Regions from separate parts of the Shewanella sp. VB17 genome, predicted to be linked through region 1. Evidence: predicted binding sites of a transcription regulator. Region 1 holds the regulator's gene; the other holds the start of a gene.

Evidence for each region. The regulator LexA, encoded in region 1, represses DNA repair genes until DNA is damaged. The targets are predictions, from matches to a motif close to TACTGTATNNNNATACAGTA.
Region 2: recN (DNA repair protein RecN) is a predicted target of LexA. The motif match lies at 2,256-2,275, and genes of this name have one in related genera.

What each region holds. Positions count from the first base shown of each region.
Region 1 covers NZ_JABRVS010000001.1:772,049-776,356, reverse strand. The annotation lists gene plsB (glycerol-3-phosphate 1-O-acyltransferase PlsB) at 1-1,479, opposite strand, end outside; gene lexA (transcriptional repressor LexA) at 1,706-2,323, shown strand; gene HQQ94_RS03305 (cell division inhibitor SulA) at 2,320-2,832, shown strand; partial or broken gene coxB (cytochrome c oxidase subunit II) at 3,311-4,308, shown strand, end outside.
Region 2 covers NZ_JABRVS010000001.1:3,943,945-3,948,252, reverse strand. The annotation lists gene HQQ94_RS17045 (hypothetical protein) at 1-458, shown strand, start outside; gene recN (DNA repair protein RecN) at 549-2,210, opposite strand; gene HQQ94_RS17035 (AEC family transporter) at 2,371-3,354, opposite strand; gene HQQ94_RS17030 (YjaG family protein) at 3,661-4,266, opposite strand; gene barA (two-component sensor histidine kinase BarA) at 4,241-4,308, opposite strand, start outside.

The sequences.
Region 1 (4,308 bases):
AATTTCCTCTCGCCAATTAGGCGCTTGTTCATTTAAAAAAGTATGTAAAGTAATGGGCTTGCCAAAATTTACATACCCTTGACCAAAGTTACCTAACTTGCGTAACGCACCGAAAAATTGCCAAACCGATTCTTTCTTTTTCTTCTTGCCACTTAATTCTTTGTGGTAAGTCGCCACTTCCATCACATGATCATAACCAAGATAAACAGGGACAAGTGTCACCGGACGTTTCATCCCCCGCAGCACGCTATTTAGCGTCATGGCGAGCATCCCTGTTTTAGGTGCTAACAGGCGTCCAGTTCTCGAGCGGCCACCTTCAGTGAAATATTCAACTGAATAGCCTTTAGTAAATAATTGATCCAAATATTCACGAAAAACGGCAGTGTATAATTTATTTCCTTTAAAACTTCGGCGAATAAAAAAAGCACCACCTCGACGGAACATGGGCCCAGCAGGCCAAAAATTAAGGTTGATACCGGCAGCAATATGCGGAGGCACCATACCTTGGTAATAAAGAATATAAGAAAGCAGTAGATAATCCATATGACTTCGATGGCAAGGGACATAAATAATCTCATGACCATCATGGTGTAACTGCCTGATCTGCTCTGCACCTTTAATATTGATGCCTTTATAGAGCTTATTCCATAGCCAGGTTAAAAAACGTTCGGTGATACGCACAAGACTATCTGAGTAATCCGCCGCGATTTCATCTAAATATTCCATCGCTTTGGCTCTGGCCTCAACTTCAGAAATTTTCTTACTTACCACCTCTTCTTGAATGGCTTTCTGCAGCGTTTCAGAACTGACTAATGCATGAAAAAGAGCTTGTCTTTTGGGTAAAACAGGTCCTGTCATCACTTTACGCTGTCGACTAAAATGCACTCGTGCTACACGCGCTAATTTTTGCGCAATACGTTTGTCAGTACCGTGTTCATCTGCCATATTACGAATTGAAACAGAGTTAGAAAATTGCACAAAGTTATGTCGACCCAAGAACAAAATCATCAAACACTTTCGCAACCAAGTGGGGTTTTCACGCTCCAAGACAGCAGCTTTCATCGTGTCATCTTCTTTACCTGGCGTTCTGCCCCAATAAAGACTGACTGGCACAAGTTGAACATCAAGATCTGGACTTCTTTTATGGGCCTTTAACAAATTCATAAAACTACTAAGAAAGAATTCGTTACTTTTCCGTTGGCCCATAAGTGGTTTGGCAGCTTCTAAACAAACCACCCTAGGACTTAATTCCCCGCCGACCTCCAGCGGATCGTAAGGGCTCGGTAAGCCTAATCCTTCTGTTATTTCACTCAGGGCGGCAATATCACTGAGAGACTCAGTTTTCATCACATAAACAAGGGGCCTCTCGGGATCTAAATTAAGGTCCTTGAACGGTTCTTGCGGTACAACAATCGTCTGCACTAACTTATTTTGAAGCCAGCGTAATGATTTAAACCAAAGGGAATCTTGTTTGGACATTATTCTTATACAATGTATTTTAATTTAATGGCTACATAGAGTATCAGATATAGATACATCCACCAAATTAGCTCAGCTCAATGACAAATATCATCTATCACCATCGACTAAGGGTTAAACAAAACAAACGATAAAGAAGAGAAAAACGATTAACACTGGTTAATACTTGCACTGCATGAAATACTGTATATACTGACAGTTACTGTATAGAAAGACAGGATTTACCATGAGACCATTGACACCACGACAAGCTGAAATCCTTGAACTAATTAAGTGCAATATTGTTGACACAGGTATGCCACCAACTCGTGCGGAAATCGCCACACGTTTAGGTTTTAAAAGTGCTAACGCCGCAGAAGAGCACCTAAAAGCCTTGGCTAAAAAAGGCTGTATTGAAATTATCCCAGGCACATCTCGTGGTATCCGCTTAACTCAACTCGAAGAACCTGAAGAGTCTGGCTTACCCTTAATAGGACAAGTCGCAGCAGGAGAGCCTATTTTAGCTCAAGAACATGTAGAACAGCGCTATAAAGTTGATCCAAACATGTTCCATCCCAGTGCCGACTTTCTCTTGAGAGTACGTGGCGATAGTATGAAAAATATTGGTATCCTTGAAGGTGATCTTTTAGCTGTCCACAAAGCAGATCAGGCCCGAAATGGTCAGATAATTGTGGCTCGCGTCGAAGATGATGTCACCGTTAAACGCTTTGAGAAAAAGGGCAACACTGTTTATCTTCACGCAGAAAATGAAGATTACACACCCATAGTCATCAACTTGGCTAATCAAAGCCTCAGTATTGAAGGATTAGCTGTCGGCGTTATTCGCAACGGTGACTGGCAATGAATACACTCATAGGTAATAGCCCTAGGCATCCAGGGTTATGGTTGGAACATGAGAATAATCACTCAAGACAATTACAAACGAGCACAGTCACAACAATAACGACCCACACACAAGGGCGTAACGAACTCAAAAAAGTCAGCGCTCAACTCGCGACGCTAAGCCAACAAGGACAATGGATAGTATTGATCAATCCACCAAACATAGATTACAAAAAAATGTTAACTGACGCTGGCCTTAACATGAATCGAGTCCTATTGGTCCACGCCAAAGATGAAGTCGAAACACTATGGGCAATGGAAAAAGCACTAACAAGTGGCACATCAAGTGCCGTATTATGCTGGACTCAATCTTTAGATTCCCGTGATAATCGCCGCCTTCAAATTGTTGCTAAAAGCGCCCGAGCCTTAGGCATTGTAATAGAAGACACCAATGCCAGTTTATATGCAAATAACCGTAACAACACGCTAAATACTGCCATACCACAAAGGGGGTTCTGCTCTGTTCATTAGCAGATTAACCAAGAGATTGACTCAAGCCCCTAACAGGGGCTTTATTTTGAATAAATGGCCTATTTAACAATGCAAAAAATACATACGTAATAAAATTTAAAAGACGGATCATCACTTATTTTTAAAATACGAAAAAGTAATCTTGATCAATATTGCAACACCAAGTAAATTAGTCGCATAACAACGATAATTTGTTATATCCAAACGATTTAGTCGTCTGCAAAGTCAATCAATCCACAGTGATATAACTGCATTGTATTACCTAGCAGAAATCGGAACTGATATATTCAGTCGTAGGTATGAATGTGGGTAATTCTGGCAGTGATTTAATAAAACTGCTTACTTTCACGATAAAAAGTAAAACCACTAACATGCTTTGAAGTCATCGTTGCTTTTTTGGGAACTGAAGAGTTTACATAGAGCAGAGACTTACTGTGTGGCTCTTCTTTGTCTTATTTTTTGACAGAGGAGAAGTCTAGTGAAAAAAACGCTGTATTGCTTTTTGGCGTTGCTGTTTACGTCATCCGTTGTGGCATCACAAATGCCCTTAAATATGACCAAAGGTGTCACAGAGATCAGTGGTAAGGTTTATAGCCTGCACATGATCATTTTATATATTTGTTGCGTGATCGGAGCCCTGGTTTTTGGTGTGATGATCTATTCCATTATTAATCACAGAAAATCCAAAGGTGCTGTTGCAGCCAACTTTCACGAAAGTACCAAAGTCGAGATAGCTTGGACTGTTGTGCCTTTCATCATTCTTATTTTAATGGCTATTCCTGCCACTCAAACCTTGATCGCAATGGAAGATCCTTCTGATGCCGATCTGACCATCAAAATCACCGGTTCTCAATGGAAATGGCACTACAGCTATTTCGACCAAGATATCGAATTTTATAGCCTACTTTCAACACCAAGAACCCAAATTGAAGGGACTGAAATAAAAGGTGAAAATTATCTCCTCGAAGTTGATAAGCCATTAGTGCTCCCCATCAATAAAAAAGTCCGTTTTTTAATGACCTCCGAAGATGTTATCCACTCTTGGTGGGTACCCGCTTTTGCCGTTAAAAAAGACGCCAATCCTGGGTTTATTAATGAAGCTTGGACCCGAATTGACATACCTGGTACTTATCGCGGTCAATGTGCTGAATTATGTGGTAAAGATCATGGATTCATGCCCATTGTTGTCGAAGCCGTTTCTGAAGCAGATTTTGATATCTGGTTAGCAGAACAGAAAAATCAAGCCAATTCTGCCGCAAAAGAAGCCCAAGCCGCTTTAAGCCAAACCTTAAGCATCGAGGAACTCATGGCACAAGGAGAGCAAGTATATATGGCACGCTGCGCCGCTTGCCACCAACCCAACGGCATGGGTTTACCCGGCGTTTTCCCTGCAATGAAAGCCAGTAAAATAACCACCGGCCCGTTAACTGATCACTTAGAAATAGTCATTAATGGTAAAACAGGCACGGCGATGCA
Region 2 (4,308 bases), 3.2 Mb from region 1:
TTATGTTGAGTATTGTTCTCATCAGTGGCTGTCAAAAAGACCTTACATTTCAATTAGATTCTGTTTCTACTTCTAAGCTTGTATCATCTAATTCTGTTGAAAAATTTCAACATTGTAATTTAAAAGTTATGGCCACAAACCACCTTAATTATGGCATTAAGTTGGGCCCTCAAATTAAGGTTTTTACCGATACTGGCGAGCATATTCTGGGTCTTGATTCATGGGGCGATGATTGGGCGTATCTTATTTCCAACGATGCAGATAAGGGATTTCAGCAGCCGTTATGTTTTAAAGAAAAGGGCATAAATCCTATAGATTGTAAAGCATTGACTAAAGCAATCATTAATAAAAAATTTGAAATAGAGCTAAACCGATGTGAAAAAGTAGATTTATCGCCAGCAAGTTGTGATATTGAGCTTGAGAACAGGTTAACAGATCTAAAAATAATATTTATTTAGTCTCAGTTTAAGTATTCCACTTCAACATATTAAATCCTGCATGTTTAAGTGGTTTTGAGATACCGTTTAAGAGGGCATTATTAAGAATAATTAACTTTGTAATAGTTCTTTAGCATTGGCTAAAGTATTGCTGGTTATCACATCGCCACCGAGTAGCCTTGCGAGTTCCTCGATACGCTGGGATTTATTTAACGAGACCATAGAGGTCTCTGTTTTCCCTGCTTTACTGTGCTTGTTGACGAACATATGTTGATGACCGTTACCAGCGACTTGCGGCAAATGAGTGACACAAAACACTTGAGTTGAATCACCTAAGGTGCGAAGCATGCGGCCAACAACTGCAGCTGTGGGTCCTGAAACCCCAACATCGACTTCGTCAAAAATGAGTGTCGGTGTCGATACTTTTTTGGCTGTAATCACTTGTATGCCTAAGCCTATACGTGAAAGTTCACCACCAGATGCGACTTTAGAGATGGCCTGCATTGGCTGACCTGGATTCGTTGATACCTGAAACTCTATGTTATCACAGCCATTAAGCGACATTGATTCTGGGTTAAATGTTACAGCGATACAGAATTTACCTTTTGGCATACTGAGTTCATGTATCGATTGAGTCACTTTTTTATTTAGTTCTTTCGCATAACGGATCCGGCTTTGACTGAGTTTGTTAGCATGAACTAAGTAATTCTGTTTACTGGCATTAACTTGCTCTTCTAATTGGAGCAAAGCACTTTCATCGGAATCTAATGAATTGAGTTCTGTAAGCAGTTCTTGATGATGATCGTAGAGTGTCGTTGGGAGAACTTGATGTTTACGTGATAGCTGCATTAATTGTGAAAGCCTTAATTCAAGCTTTTCAAAATACTCAGGATTTAGTTCAAGTTTATCTAAATAGCACTCTATTTCATTACTGCTTTCTTGGATCCGAATAAGGGCCTCATTGAGCATAGTGACCACGCTTTTGAGATGGGGATCGTATGATTCAAGTTCCTGAGCTTGAGTGATCCCAGTATTAATAAGTGATTCAATATTGGCTTGTTCATTGTCTTGTAATATGCTGAGTTGTTTTTTGCATGCTTCTACCAGTGCGGTACCATTAGCCAGTTTTTTATGTTCAGCTTCAATGTCCTCAAACTCGCCTTTATTGAGTGCAAATTCATTGAGCTCTTCGACTTGATATTGTAATAACTGTTTGCGAGCAATACGTTGATGTTGAGTTTGCTGCAGAGATTTTAACTCCTTCTCTATGAGTTTACAGCGTTGATATCCAGAGGACACCGCCTCAAGTAACAGTCTGTGATTAGCGTAGCTATCGAGTAAAGTGAGTTGATGCTCATTTTTAAGCATAGCATGATGAGCGTGTTGCCCATGTATTCCAATTAACAGTTGTCCGAGGCTTTTAAGCTGACTGAGAGGGACTGGATTACCATTGATATAAGCTCTTGAGCGTCCATCACTATTGATTGTTCGTCGAAGAATACACTCTTGCTCTAATTCAAGATCATTATCTTCAAGCCAACGCTTTGCTAAGGGAACATCGTTTAATGAAAACCTTGTACTGACTTCAGCTTTTGATGCACCAGGTCTAACCGTTGTTGCATCAGCACGGTTACCTAAACATAAGCCTAAGGCATCAATTGCGATAGATTTACCAGCACCTGTTTCACCTGTGATGCTGGTCATTCCAGGTTTAAAGTCAAGTTCGAGAAATCGAACGATAGCAAAATTATTAATGCTAAGTTGGCAAAGCATGCTGTGATCCCTTCACTTTGTTATACTGTGTTTATAAACAGTATATACTGTTATTATATACAGTAAAGCTTTGTGTGAAAAATCGTGCCATAAAGCTTGATGTTTTTCTGCTTGGACAGGTAAATATAGGGCCGTCCTAGTGTTCAGTGGATACTATTTTTTAATGGAGCACATTCTCGATTAAAGGCAAGGTTAACATACTTAGTATAGTGCCTAGCATTATGGCTTGCGCACTCATTACGACCTTAATTTGGTATCTGTCTGCTAATAGGAAGACACTCGCAGCGGTCGGAAGCGCAGCTAATAACACACCCATTATGAAATAATCTCCCTTGACGTTGAAAGCCGACAGTAAAACATAGGCTAGTACTGGCTGGATGAATAATTTAGCCAAATTTATCCAACTTAGCTCGATAATTGTGTTGCAAAGAGATTTTTTGTTATCGGGAGTGTCCTGATGTGTGTTCACTTTAGCCAGAACCATGCCGATAGCGAAGAGGGCACAAGGAGTAGATGTCATGCCTATTTGCTTTAGCGCAATAGAGAGCGGATCAAATAGCTCGAATTGGGTGGCAGATAGGAGTATACCAATACTACTGCCGATAACGACAGGGTTGTGCATTAAGGAAAGAATAATAGTGAACAGCGGTGAGTACTGTTCGACTTCCTTTTTCACTCCAGTCACTTTTTTTTGGTATAGCTCAATAGAGACAAGGGCTAAAGCGAAGATAATAACAGATAATAAGCTTGCAATTGCAGCGGCTGTCAGGGCACTGCTTTGCTTGGGAAATAACATGGTCAACATAGGCATCCCAATAAAAGCGGTGTTACCGAATGTCGTGTTTAGTGCCCTTAATGCAGCTAAGTCAGCACGTCCCTTATTAGTAAGGTTGGATATTAATATCACCAGTAGATAAGTGATCATCATGGCGAGACTGTAACCAGCAATAAATCCCCATTGTAATATTTCGTTTATGGGAGTTTTCGCCAATACAATTAACATGATGGAAGGAAATGCCACGTAATAAACATACTGGTTCAAGACGAGATCTGTATTGGCTGGAAGTCGTTTTATTTTTTGCACTAATGATCCCAAGAGCATCATGAAGATAACAGTAAATAATGGGGTAAGGATGGGGGACATGAGCAGTAATTCCAAATAGGGTGTGTACCGAACTAAAGTACCATAACGGGTGTCATGTGGACTACGATCTTGGGTCTACGGATATAAAGAGGCCGTGTTTAAATTTACTTCGTCATTTCATTGGCACAGTGTTTCACTTTGATTATCAGCGTTGTTTTCGATCTGGTGTTAGGGGGTTATTTGAGTAGTATTAATCTGTGTTTTTAATTCCCACCGTTATTTTTATTCATAAATAATTAAATGGTGCTTATACTCAAGTGACTTCAAGATGCAGGATTCAGCATCTTGAGGTTTTGGGTATAAAAGTTAGTTTTCTTGTGTACCAATCCCAATATTGGATATACCTGCATCGATAATATCTTTACGTAATGACTTAATAAACTCAGCGTTAAGTTTAGGATTATCTTCAATGAGCTCTAATAAATTTTCTTGTAGAGCTTTTTCATCCAGCATAACTTCATGATTAAAAATGTAGTCATCGAATGCCTCTTCATCAAGTTCTACTTCTGAAATCGCTTCGATGTAATTGGCTACTGTACTTGATGATAGTTTACTTATATTGACAATATCTTCTTCGACTTTGCTTTGTATTGCACTTAACAGCGCGATCAATGCCGTGGTTGCATCCATAGCAGGATAAACGCCGTACACATCAAAATTAGCCGGATCTGGTGTTATAAGCTCCAATCTTTCTAAGTAAATGTCGATATTCAACTTTAATTTTGAATCATAGCTTGATTGCCATAATAGGTTTAGCACTGTGTCTAATACCTGAGGATCGCCAAATTCACAGACTTCAGAAAAAAGTTGATAATTTGGCAACATGCGCTGGCATAAAGCGATGGCGAATACTTTTTTCTGCTGAAGGTCTAATGCTTTTACACGTTTAAAGAAGCCTAGTTTTGTTGTCATCTATTATATCCGTTGATAACTGTGATATCACTTGATTTGCTG